One region of the Lactobacillus sp. ESL0700 genome, then DNA from elsewhere that is predicted to be linked to it. Evidence: riboswitches for the same ligand, from Rfam matches in the RefSeq annotation. Region 1 holds a riboswitch; the other holds the start of a gene.

What was found. Region 1 has a riboswitch for lysine ahead of lysA (diaminopimelate decarboxylase). Riboswitches for the same ligand answer to the same signal wherever they lie in the genome.
Region 2: another riboswitch for lysine. It lies ahead of OZX63_RS00470 (ABC transporter substrate-binding protein/permease); the one in region 1 lies ahead of lysA (diaminopimelate decarboxylase).

What each region holds. Positions count from the first base shown of each region.
Region 1 covers NZ_CP113930.1:1,691,902-1,698,730, reverse strand. The annotation lists gene dapB (4-hydroxy-tetrahydrodipicolinate reductase) at 1-113, opposite strand, end outside; gene dapA (4-hydroxy-tetrahydrodipicolinate synthase) at 106-1,032, opposite strand; gene OZX63_RS08140 (N-acetyldiaminopimelate deacetylase) at 1,050-2,204, opposite strand; gene dapD (2,3,4,5-tetrahydropyridine-2,6-dicarboxylate N-acetyltransferase) at 2,209-2,916, opposite strand; gene lysA (diaminopimelate decarboxylase) at 2,935-4,224, opposite strand; lysine riboswitch at 4,309-4,485, opposite strand; gene OZX63_RS08125 (aspartate kinase) at 4,655-6,022, shown strand; gene dapF (diaminopimelate epimerase) at 6,022-6,829, shown strand, end outside.
Region 2 covers NZ_CP113930.1:89,301-96,129, forward strand. The annotation lists gene OZX63_RS00455 (SLAP domain-containing protein) at 1-510, opposite strand, end outside; gene OZX63_RS00460 (SLAP domain-containing protein) at 527-1,477, opposite strand; gene OZX63_RS00465 (amino acid ABC transporter ATP-binding protein) at 1,618-2,367, opposite strand; gene OZX63_RS00470 (ABC transporter substrate-binding protein/permease) at 2,367-3,986, opposite strand; lysine riboswitch at 4,094-4,269, opposite strand; gene OZX63_RS00475 (GNAT family N-acetyltransferase) at 4,425-4,898, shown strand; gene OZX63_RS00480 (ArgE/DapE family deacylase) at 4,958-6,112, opposite strand; gene OZX63_RS00485 (ABC transporter substrate-binding protein/permease) at 6,136-6,829, opposite strand, start outside.

The sequences.
Region 1 (6,829 bases):
TGCAAGTGTGGCGAAAGAACTGCTGCTAGCTTGTAGTTCGGCATTTTTTGCACTAACTTAACGGCTCTTTGACCCATTGCCCCGTTAAAACCGGCGATTAACACTCTAATCATGATTGACTCCTAACTGCAAATTGATTGGCTGACTTAAGTCACCATTTGCGATTCCAAGAGCATGAGCGAGTTGCCTTTGCTCATCATCATTTAAGTTAACGATGGGCAAGCGGCAACCGCCGGTATGAAATCCTTGGGCATTGAGCGCTGCTTTAACGCCAGATGGCGATGGAAACATGAATAGGGCTGCCATCTTAGGTGTTAACTTGCGTTGCCAAGCTCCAGCTTTGGAAATGTTACCAGCATCAAGTGCCGCGTACATTTGACTCATTTGGTCACCATAAAGGTGAGAAGCAACGGAAATTATCCCTTGAGCACCAACTGCTTTGGCTGCTAGACTTTGCGCGTCTTCGCCACTGAAAACGAGAAAATCATGGGGTGCATGTTCAACCAAGTATTCCAGATCTTCAACGGTTGTGCACTGCTTAACACCGATAATTTGGGGATTTTTAGCTAATTCCAAAATTGTCTCATTGCTCATCGTGACGCCGGTGCGGCCGGGGATGTTATAAATAATGATTGGCAAACTCGAATGTGCTGCAACTGCGGTAAAGTGGGCGATCATCCCGCGTTGGTTGGGCTTGTTGTAATAGGGAACCACCACGAGTTGAGCTGCCAGCCCCTCAATTTGACTGACTTGCTTGCTCAATTCAATTGTTGCTTGCGTGTTGTTCGACCCCGTGCCAGCGATGACCGGTACGCGACCAGCCGTAATTTCGACAAATTTTTGATAAAGTGCCAGCTTTTCTTCATTAGATAGGGTGGCGACTTCGCCAGTGGTGCCACCAACGACAAAGCCTTGACTACCATGAGCTATTAAGTGATTGACTAACTCCTCAAGGCCGTGATAATTGATTGTGCCATCATCGTTAAATGGCGTGACGATGGCTGTTAAAATCTCTGCGTTTTGTAATAACATTGTTAATCCTTTCGATATTAATTGTTCTTCATTCGTTTTTTTAAAAAGCCAATAATTGTTTCAACGCCCACTAAGATTGCTCCTTCGTCAGGGGTAAAGGTGGCGGAATGCAGTGAGCCGTGTTGACCAACACCTAACCAGAACATTGCGCCCGGAATTTGACTGGTCAAATAACCGAAATCTTCGCCGGTCATTGCAGGTTCGGTTTCGACAAAGTTAACTTGAGGTGATTGCTTAAGAAAAGTAATCAGATCCGCAGTTAGTTGTGGATCATTCACAACTGGGAAGTAGCCACCTTGATTGAAGTTAATCTTAATGTTGGCCCCATAACTTGTCGCCACGCCAGCAGCTACTTTGCGCAGGCGCTGCTTAATTAAAGTAATCATGTCCTGAGTTAACCCGCGAATTGTCCCTTCGATGTGCGCCGTGCCAGCAATGGCGTTGCGGACATTGCCCGCCGTCATTTTGCCTAAGGTGATAACGCCGGCTTTCAACGGGTCAATACTACGGGAAATAATTGTTTGCACCTGTGTGATGAACTGCGCAGCGGCAACAATCATGTCGTTAGCGTTTTGCGGGTAGGCGGCATGACCATCTTGCCCGGTAAAGTCGACGTCAACTTCGGTAGTTCCGGCAAATAATGTTCCCTGTCTAGTTCCAATTGTTCCTACGGGTAATTGCGGGGTGTCGTGGAGTGCATAAATTTCGTCTAAGGCGAATTGCCCGGTAAACAGGTGCTGGTCATACGCGATTTTAGCGCCGCTTTCACTTTCTTCGGCCGGTTGAAAGAAGAAAACCAAATTATCTTGTGGCTGATGATTAGCGAAATAGCTTAAAGCGCCAAGGGCAATGGTCATGTGTAAGTCGTGACCGCAAGCGTGCATGATGCCGGGATGTTGGGACTGATAAGGCAAGTCGTTTTGTTCAGTAACAGGCAGGCCGTCAATGTCTGCGCGGTAACCGATTGTTTTTTGGGCGTTTTTTCCTTTAACCAAAACCATGATTGCAGTTGGCAATTGCGGGAAAGTTTTAATTGTTAAAAACTGCTGCGGTAATTCACCAATTAATTGTAGTAATAATTTTTGGGTTGCCGTTTCTTTTAGCGCCAATTCGGGAATTTGGTGTAATTGACGTCTAATTTTAATTAAATTTTGTTCATTAAATTGGGTCATGCAGTCACAGCTTTCGCAAGCTAGTTTCCAGACCAGTTTTACTCTTAGTCTGGTCGTCAACTTGCTTAATTACTTTGGCTGGGATGCCGATAACGACGGTATTAGGAGCAACATCCTTGGTCACCACAGCCCCAGCACCAATTACGGCCCCAGTGCCAATTTGGATGCCTTCAAGTATCGTGGCCCCAGCGCCAACTAGAACATTGTCGCCAATTCTGACGGGCTCGGCCGATGCTGGTTCAATTACGCCAGCAACAACTGCGTTAGCGCCGACGTGGACATTTTGCCCAATAATTGCCCGACCGCCAATCACCGTTCCCATATCAATCATCGTGTTAGCTCCGATTTCTGCTCCGATATTAATCACCGCCCCCATCATAATTACGGCTTGCTTGCCGATTTTGACGTGGTCGCGAATAATCGCACCGGGTTCAATGCGGGCGTTAATCTTGGTGTAGTCGAGTAGCGGCACGGCGGAGTTACGAGCATCGTTTTCAAGGCGATAGTGAGCAATTTGCGCTTTATTTTTAGTTAAAAATGGTTCAATCTCGGCCCAGTCACCAAATAGAATGCCAATTTTGTCGTCTAAAAAGGCCTGAATGCTTTCGGGAACAGCTAGGTTAGTTAAATTTCCCTGGACGTAAACCTTAACCGGGGTCTTTTTGGGTGAATTGCTAATCAAATCAATAATTTCTTGTGCAGTTTGCTTCATTGTTTTTCCTCATGTTACTTAAAGATAATTTAGGTCTAGGCTGGTTAAATCCGCAATTGACTCGCGTTTGACGACGAGTTTGGCATGGCCGTTTTCCGCAAAGACAACGGCTGGACGACCTACACGATTGTAGTTAGAAGCCATCGAGTAGCCGTAAGCCCCTGTTGCAAGCACTGCCAAAATGTCGCCAGGTGCACTTTCAGGTAGCGGCTGATCTTTGACCAAAATGTCGCCGGACTCACAATAGCGCCCAGCGATTGTCACGGTTTCTGTTGGCGCTGCCTCTGGTCTAGCAGCTAAGACTGCCTGATATTCGGCTTGGTAAAGGGCGGGACGAATGTTGTCGCCCATGCCACCGTCAACGCTAAGATAAGTGCGAATACCGGGAATAGTTTTGCGCGCACCGATTGTATAGAGGCTGTAGCCAGCCTCACCAACAATCGAGCGCCCGGGCTCTAGCCAAACCTCGGGCAGAGCCAAGTTAGTTTGGGCGATTTCTTTTTTCAGCGTTTGGATCATGTCGTGAACAAACTCTTGCGGGGTTAATGGGTGGTCGGCGTTGGTGTATTTGATGCCAAAACCGCCGCCAAAATTTAAAACCTGTGGCTGATAATGGAATTTTTCCTGCCAAGTGGCTGCTAGCTGAACCATTCTTTGTACTAGAGCCGTAAAGCCCGCAACTGCCATGATTTGGGAGCCGATATGAGCGTGATAGCCGCGCAAGTTGAGTTTAGGATTTTGTAATACCTGTTTTAGCGCCTGTTCTGCCTGACCTGATTGAACGTCAAAGCCGAATTTGCTGTCGACCTGACCGGTTTGAATGTAGCGGTGAGTATGCGCCGAAATGCCGGGCGCAATGCGCAACATGATGTTAACCGGCTGCTTTTGCTGGGGCAGCAACTTGTTTAACAATTCTAATTCGTAAAAGTTATCAACGATGATTGTGCCAACATGATTGTCGAGGGCTAACTGCAGTTCCGCAAGGGACTTGTTGTTGCCGTGAAAGCTAACGTGTTCCATCGGGAATCCAGCCTGAACGGCAGTCATTAATTCGCCCGCTGAAACAACGTCCAAATGTCCGTTTTCTTGTGCGATAACTTGGTCAATTGCCCTGATGGCAAAGGCTTTGCTGGCATAACTGATGGCGTATTTGACGCCGGTTTTGTCAAAAGCCTTGTGAAATTGTCGTAATTGCTGCCTAATCATGCTGACATCGTAGACATAAAGTGGCGTACCGAAGTCCTTAGCGAGCTCAAGTGCATCGCAGTTGCCAATTGATAAGTGTCCTTGTGAGTTAACGTTAACCAAGTTGATTCCTCCCAAATTAGCTAACAAAAAAGGTTCTTTTGTTTGCGCTGAAACAAAAGAACCTGAATTAATATCTGGTATCAAATTGTCGGAAGCGCTCCGTAGATTTTCTACGACAGTCCATGATTTGTTCAATCATGGCCCAGCTATTAATTCTTGCTTAGGAATTAATGCTTCGGCAGTTTCCCCTTTCAATTAGCTTCATAGTTTTAGCAAAACTCAGCTAATTTACTAATGGTCACCGCGACCTCTTCGATTGCTTAAATATTATATTATTTTTAGAAACCTGTCAATAATTTTAATTAAAAAATCAAACCAGTTTATAATCCCAAAAATATTTTTCTTGCAGATTAAAAAATAAATGCTAGAATTGCAACTAATCTTTCAAAAATTTACCAGTAGTTTTTATAAAAAAGGATTAGACCAAAAAATGAAAGTAGTTAAGTTTGGCGGCAGTTCATTAGCAGATGGCCCACATTTTGAGAAAATTATTAAGATTATTACCGCGGATCCAGAGCGCAAAGTTATTGTGACTTCGGCGCCTGGTAAACGGGATGAAAATGATTATAAAATAACAGATTTACTAATAGAATACGCGCATAGAACGCTGGCTCATCAAGACTTGTCTGCTATTCAGGAACAAATTTGGCAACGTTATGCCGCAATTGGTAATCATTTTTCCGTACCAAGTGAAAAAATGACAAGGTTGAAGCAAATCTTATTGGACTTACCAAAAAAAGAATACCAAACTGATGATTATTTATTGGCAACTTTTAAAGCACATGGCGAGATTTTAAATGCACACTTATTAACGCTAATATTACAAAAATTAAACTTAAATGCACATTTCGCTGGTAGTGGAGAATTAGGAATTGAAGTGACAGATAATCCCCAGGCGGCCATGATTTTACCGGACACTTATGACAATTTAGCGCAATATCATTTGCCAGCTGGTTACCTAATTGTGCCGGGCTTTTATGGCTTAACCAAGCAAAAGCAAATTGCCACGTTTTCTCGTGGCGGCTCGGATATTACTGGTGCTGCTTTAGCCCGCGGTTTTCATGCGGATGTGTACGAAAACTTTACTGACGTTGACGCGATTTATGCGGCTAATCCGGCAATCGTTGCCCATCCAAGAGCAATTAGCAAAATGACTTATCGTGAAATGCGAGAACTGTCGTACGCAGGCTTTTCTGTTTTTCATGATGAAGCGATTTTGCCGGCAATTGCGGCTAACATTCCGATTAATGTTAAAAATACTAATCATCCTCGTCTTAAGGGAACGATGATTGTTCCGGCAAAGGACTTTCAACCAGCCAACGTAATCACAGGGGTGGCAACTGCAACGCACTTTTCGGCACTTTACTTGCACCGATATTTGTTAAATAAAGAGGTGGGGTTTACCCTGAAGTTGCTGCAAATTTTTTATAAATATCACATTTCATACGAGCATATGCCGTCAGGAATTGATGACCTGACCGTGATTTTTGATAACCGCCAGTTTACTGCCGGCGTTCGCGAAAAGATGTGTCAGGAGATTCGGACGGAATTGCAACCGGATAGCTTGGAGTGGATTGATGATTATGCCATTATCATGGTGGTTGGCGAGGGAATGCGAAATAAAGTTGGCGTGATGGCCAAAATTATTGAGCCACTCGCAGCCCAAAATATTGGTGTTCACATGATCAACCAAGGGGCATCGCGAATTTCAATTATGCTGGGAACTAAACGCAAGGATGCTCCGGCAGCTGTTAGACAAATTTACAACAATTTTTTCACACAGAAAGTAGCAGAATGATGATTAATATAGAAAAAGTTCATGGGTCACAAAACAGCTTCTTTTTGCTAGACCAAACAAAACTCGCGCAGCCACTAACAACGCCTGAATTAGAGCACCTGGCTGTTAAAATAACGGATGCCAAAGCAGGATTGCTTGGCGGCAGCGACGGTTTATTAGTTGTCGAACCGGCAACTAACCAGACAGCTGTCGCCCAAATGCGTATTTTTAACAAGGATGGATCACAAGCATTAATGTGTGGCAACGGTTTGCGCACGGTTGCCAGATATTTAGCTGGTAAACTGCACAAGCGTAAGTTTTTGGTGCAGACAGCTGCTGCGAATTTGCATGTGCAGCAATATCCCGACTTAGCCCCTAATGTGCCAGCATTTAGCGTTGAAATTGCGCCAGTGTCGTTTGCGGCCAGTGATGTTGGTTGGCATAATTTGTCCTTAACCAAAATTATTAACCAACCGATTCCGGCGCTGGCTGCTAAGCTGAAGTTCACGGCGCTGGCAGTTCCTAATCCGCACTTAATCAGTTTTGTCGATGATATTCATGCATCTCACGACACGCTGCAGCAGTTGGGCCAGCAATTAAATCAACCTAATTCGTATTTTCCAGATGGGGTGAACGTCAGCTTTGCCCAAATTTTGGCACCTAATCAATTATTTGTGGAGACTTATGAGCGCGGCGTTGGCTTTACCAATGCTTGTGGGACGGGAATGTCGGCGACCAGTTTAGCCGGTCACTTAACTTATCCGGAGCAGGTTGCGGCGGATGAACTGTTGACGGTTTATAATCCTGGGGGATTGGTACAGACGAAAA
Region 2 (6,829 bases), 380 kb from region 1:
ATAAAAATATTTAGGACAAGTATTCTTCTTTTTCACCTTGCCAGCATAACTGACAATTGAGTCAGCAGCTAATTCCTTTTTAGTTTTATGACCATTTTTAGTGTAGAGCCTTGATTTATGATTCAGAGTTAGCTTACCTTTTTTAATGTTTTTACCGTTCAGGGTAAGAACATTAGCTGCCTTAATATAGGCGTTCTTGGCAATCTCGTAATATTTTTGGCCCTTAATGGTAATCGTTTTGCCAGTAAAAGAAGTTATTGGCGTAGTATCGTTGCCGTCGATATAGTTATAGCCATTCACGTCAGTATCGGTAAACAGATGCTGGGCGATTTGGTTATAGTAACGGTAGCGTTTGCCGCTCTTTTTATAAATGTAGGGACTACCAATAAAACCCAATTTGTTTTTTTCTGTATGTGCGGCACTAGTGACTTGTGTTGGCACGATCGTAATTATTGGACTAATGCAAAGTAAAGCGGTCAGTACTATGGTTAATTTTTTGATTAATTTCATTATTATGCCTCAAGGATTATCTTTGGATAGAGTTTTTAATTAGTTTTCCTTTGCCGACGATGTAATAAGACTTACCTCTGACTTGAATGGAATCACCGTATGTGTGGTAGGGCGTGTGTGCCTTAATCTGGCCCACTCGTTTACCATGATAATTATAAACGGGAATGGCCTTATCTTGCCATTCGGTTTCTAAACCAGTAACGTTGCGAACAGGAACGTAGAGTTTTTTTCCAATTAAATAAAAGAAGCGGCCTGCTGCAATGTGAATGTTGTTGTCTTCAGCGATTTTGTGAATTTTAACGCGGGAACCGGCTTTTAAAATTAACCCGTTTGTGCGATGCCCCTTTTCATCGTAGAGATATGTGCTGTGCATCACGCGCTTGTAAGATTTAGTAATTTTAATTTGCTTAGTAACCTTTTTAAGAGGAGTAACAGGCAAAAAGTGGTTATCATCAAGCTCATAGTAATTATGGCCATTGATCTTTTTCGTCTGAAGTACATTAGCAATCGAGCCCTTTTTAAGCTGCAAATCGTTAATTTGTCTGCCTTTTTTATCGTAAAGGTAGCTGTCGCGATGCAGCTTAACTTGTTTTGTGCCGGCAATGTTAACAGTAACGCTAACAGACTTGGTTGTCCCATCTGGCAAAGTTACTGTTATGGTGCCTTGACTTAAGCCGTTATATAAAGTGGAGGGCTTTCGAGACCATGATAATTCTGTACCGTTCGGCATTGATTGCCAGTTAGCGATGCTTAATTTGGCATATGTGGTGTCGCCAGTTAAGTTTGTATTTGTAGGAATAGTAACTTCCTGACCTGGCTTTTGCGCCACGGGATTGGCAGCACTGATTTCGTCAGCAATACTTAATTCATCAGCAGCCGTGATTTGTTGAGTAGATTGATAGCCAATGATTATTAAGGCTAGTCCAGCAATAATTTTTGCTGAAAAATGATAATTTCTCTTTTTCATAATTTATCCTCATATTTTAATTTTGATTATAGTTAGCATAATTCTTTGATGAGGCATTGTAAAGAAGCTAAATAGGGCGATAATTATTGCAGTTAAAAAGAACCGACTTGTTAGTAAGTTGGTTCTTTTGATGATTATTTTTAATTATTTTGGAAGTTACGTAAGAACTTCACTGTTTTTTCGTTTTGTGGATGGTTTAGTAATTGGTCAGGGCTGCCTTGCTCGGTAATTACGCCATCACTGATGAAGAAGACTTGATCGGAAACGTCGCGGGCAAATGCCATTTCGTGAGTAACAATAATCATTGTTAATCCGGTAGTGGCTAAGTCCTTCATAACGCTAAGTACTTCGCCGACCATTTCTGGATCAAGGGCACTAGTTGGCTCATCGAATAATAAAATCTCTGGGTCCATTGAAATCGCACGGGCGATTGCGACCCGTTGTTGCTGCCCACCAGATAATTGCTTAGGACGAGCGTTGATGTATTCTGCCATGCCGACTTTTTTAAGGTTGCTGATGGCAACTTTGCGCGCTTCTTCTTTGGAACGCTTCAAGACCAGCTCTTGACCAACCATACAGTTGGCTAGGACGTCTTTGTTTTCAAATAAGTCAAATTGTTGGAAAACCATGCCGACTTTAGCCCGGTAGATATTCCGGTTGTAGCCGGGTGCTAGAACATTTTTGCCGTGGAAGTCAATCTCACCAGCTGAAGGTTCTTCCAGCATGTTGATGCAGCGCAAGGTGGTTGATTTACCACCACCAGAGGGACCAATAATTGTAGCGATTTCACCTTTATTGATATTAAAAGAAATATCCTTTAATACTTGGTGATTACCAAAAGACTTTTGAATGTGCTTTAAACTTAAAATCGTATCGCTTGTTTGCGTCATTATTTGTTAACCTCCGTCTTTTCAGTTGGGCCGACTTGAACTTGATTGGCCATCAAATTATAGTTTTTACTACCTTCCAGGTGCTTTTCAATTAAGTTGAAAATTCTAGTAATTGTAAAGGTCAGAACTAGGTAGATTACAGAAATTGTTAGGTAAGTTGGGAAGAACTTAAACGTTTGACTAGCAATCGTGGTCCCAACGAAGAACAATTCAGAAACAGAAATGATACTTAAAACTGAAGTATCCTTGATGTTAACGATAAATTCGTTAGTGATTGATGGCAGACAGTTTCTAATAGCTTGCGGCAAGATAATGTGCCACATTCTTTGATTATGGGTCATCCCCAGTGCACTTGCAGCTTCAAATTGTCCTTCTGGCGTTGAGATAATCCCGCCGCGGATGATTTCGGCTAAGTATGCACCAGTATTAATGGAAACAATGACTAATGCGGCTGCAGTTCTGTCGATGTTAAGGTGCCAGAATTGCGCGATACCGTAGTAGATTACGGCTGCTTGAACCATCATTGGTGTGCCCCGGAAGATTTCGATATAAACCGATAACAGCCAGTCGATGAACTTCAAGCCCCAACGCTTACCGCGAGTAGTTGGGGTAGGGATTGTCCGAATGATACCAACAACTAAACCGATGAAGAATCCGGCAATGGTACCAACTGATGCTAATAACAGCGTCATCCCGATACCACTAATAATCATGCCGCCGTATTGCTTCCACATGGAAACAAACCAGTTCTCTGGTTTTCCTGTTTTACTCTTAGAATTATCGGTCTTTGGTTGTTGCTTAACAGCAGTGTTCATTAACTTAACTCGTTGAGCATTAGAAATTGTTGCTAAAACTTGGTTAACTTGCTTGAGCAGCTGCTTGTTAGGCTTAGCAATCCCAATTGAAGTAACCGATTCTTCCTTAGTGGCGTGAAAGCCGGCCATTTTGCTGACGGGAATAGCTTTAATATCTGGGTCAACCAACTTAAATGAAGTTGCTTCAGTATCTTCGGCTACGTAACCGTCAATTGTGCCTGAAATTAAACTTTGCCGCATGGCTGCGAAGTCACGCATGGCAGGTTGACGTTTAGCGCCAGTTAATTGCTTAATTAATTGGTAGTGGAAAGTTCCTTGTTGAGCAGTTAATTTAGCGCCCTTAAAGTCAGACAGCTTTTTGGCAGTAGCGTACTTGCTGCCAACCTTAGTGATGACAACGAATGTGCTTCGACGATAAGGATTAGAAAAGTTGATTGCTTTTTCACGTTCGGCAGTTGGGCTCATTCCGGCGATGATTAAATCAGCCTTGCCACTAGTTAAAGCGGGTAATAGCCCATCCCATTCCGTCTTAACTACAACTACCTTGCGGTGCAATTTTTGCCCGATGATTTTAGCGATTTTGACATCGTAACCATTGGCAAAAGTGTGCGAGCCATCAATTGGAACAGCGCCATTAGCGTTGTTAGTTTGAGTCCAGTTGTATGGCTGGTAGTTAGCTTCCATTGCGACTTTTAGAACATCGTTGTCTTTGGCTGCAGCTTGACGATAATTGAAACTAAATCCAATTGTTAAACTGAGCAAGACGGCAATGAATGCAGATAACCATTTGTTTTTTGACTTCATTTTAAAACCTCCAAAAATGTTTCAAATAAAGCCAACACAATAAAAAGCGTAAATAAAAACCTCATCGTCTTTCAAGACAACGAGGTTATAATTGATCATATTTAGACAAATCATATAGCGCTCCCCGGGGAAACCGGGACAGTCCGCAGAATCTGCTTCTGCGTCCCAACAAAAATAATCGGACAAGTATTATCTTCGTTTCGGCGGTAATCCTTACATCAGCCATCTTAGCTCTTTGCCAGCTCCGACTGAATTCGTGGTTATCGCGACCTCTATTGCATTGGAAATTATTTAACTTGACTAAAAGCATAGGCTAAAAAGATTGCTTTGTCAACTATTTATTTATAGATAATGGGAAAAGTTGAATGCGTAAGTACAATTTTGTAATATTTATATATAAACTAAGACGATTAAAGAAAGGACACTGGGCTAGATAATATGACTTATGAAATTATGCAGTTAACGCAAAAAAATGCAGTGGAAATCGCTGATCAATGGCACTATGACGGGCAGTATGCTTTTTATGATATGACTGCTGATCCAGAAGATTATGAGGAATTGGTCACGCCAAAACTGCGGCAAAATAATTATTATCAGGTACTTAATGATAATAAGCTAATTGGCTTTTTTGTGATTGAATCAGCAGATAAAAATCAGGGTGTCTATGAATTAGGGCTGGGAATGAAGCCAAATTTAACTGGACAAGGAAAAGGGCAGGAATTTCTACGACAAATATTAGCTTTTGTAACAAGTAAGTTTGCAATAACAGAGCTTATTTTAGATGTTGCCGAATTTAACGTGCGTGCGCAAAAAGTCTACCAGCACTTAGGCTTTATCCCAGTTAAAAAGCACCAGCAGGAAACAAATAACTCCGTTTATCCTTTTATTGAGATGAGACGGAAGTTTAATTAAGTAGCTATTAAAAAACACCATTCTCCTTAATCGAGAACGGTGCTTTTTTATGTTTAAAATTATTCTGTTAAATATTTTTGGGCAAATTTCAGATAAAACTTGCATGCTGCTAAGTAATCAGGAATGTCAACGTACTCGTCAATTTGGTGGCAGCTGTCATTGCCCGGCCCAATGCTAAACATCGTTGGCGGTGTTGGGCTATTGACAAACTTAGAAGCATCAGTGGTACCTGATTCGGTTACCAAATTAACTGGTCGCTCTAAAACGGCGGCGAGTAATTCCTGAGCCGCTTGCACGTACTCATTGTTTTCATCACCAGAAACGGCTTCGCCTAAATAATCATATTGCAATTCAAAATGGTGCTGCGGCATCTGATTAACTTCATTGATTACATCTTCCAGAATCGTTTGAATGTCTTTGACTGTGTAGAACGGGTTAATGCGAATATTGCCGCGGGCAACAATTTTGTCAGGCATACTGTTAACTTGGTCACCGCCGGAGATCATCGTGATGTTGTGCAGAACAGGACCTAGCTTTTCATGGACTAGTGGCAAGTGCCGTAATTTTTGGTTGGCTAATTGGATAAAATCGGTCATGTTATCAATAGCGTTGAGAACATTTAATTGCGCAGAGTGGGCGACTTTGCCGTAAGAGGTGACGGTGTAATCAATGTCGCCATTATTGGAATAAGAAATATCAAGGTTGGAGTCCTCACCAATGACAATAACGTCTAAATCATCAATAAAACCTTCCTTGGTTAATTCTTCAGCGCCCCATTGTCCAGTTTCTTCGCCGACAGACATTAATAAACGCAATTCCCCTGTTAAAGGCACATTATCTTCAAGTAAGGTGATCAGCGTGCCAATCATCCCCGCTAAGCCGCTTTTCATATCTGTCGTGCCGCGGCCGTACATTTTGGTGTCATGGTCGTACAATTTACCAGAAAACGGATCATCGCGCCAAGCTGCACGATTACCAAGGTTAACCACGTCCATGTGACCGGAAAAGCCGAGCTTAAAATTGCCGTCAGTGGGGCCAATTGAGATAACCGCACTTTCGCGATCACCCTGGTAGGGAACACGTGTAATGCGAACGCGATCACCAAAGGGCGCGAATAACTGTGCAACGTAGTCAACAACCTTTTTTTCGTGGTCGTCAATGGTTTCTATTTGGATTAAATCCTGTAATAACTTAATTTGTCTTTGTCTATCCATAGTAATTCCTATCAATTAAATAATTATTTGTCTTGTGTACCAACTTGAATCTGGTTGGCCATTAAATTGTAATTTTGATTGCCATCGAGGTGTTTTTCAATCAAGTTGAAAATCCGTGTGATAGTAAAGGTTAAAATCAGGTAAATTGCGGAAATTGTCAGGTAGGTTGGGAAGAACTTGAAACTTTGACTGGCAATTGTGGAACCAACGAAGAATAATTCGGAAACAGAAATAATGCTCAAAACTGAAGTATCCTTGATGTTTACAATGAACTCGTTGGTAATTGAAGGGAGGCAATTTCTGATTGCCTGCGGCAGAATAATGTGCCACATTCTTTGGCTGTGAGTCATTCCCAGTGCACTGGCTGCCTCGAATTGACCATCGGGAGTGGAAATAATCCCGCCGCGGATGATTTCGGCCAAATATGCACCGGTATTAATCGAAACAATGATTAAAGCAGCGGCAGTTCTGTCAATGTTAAGATGCCAGAATTGCGCAATCCCATAGTAAATTACGGCCGCCTGAACCATCATTGGCGTGCCCCGAAAGACTTCGATATAAACTGACAGGAGCCAATTAATAAATTTCAAGCCCCAACGCTTGCCGCGAGTAGTGGGCTCAGGAATTGTGCGGATAATTCCGACGACTAAGCCGATTAGAAAACCTGCAACTGTTCCGACAGCAGCTAGTAATAAGGTCATGCCAATCCCGCTCATA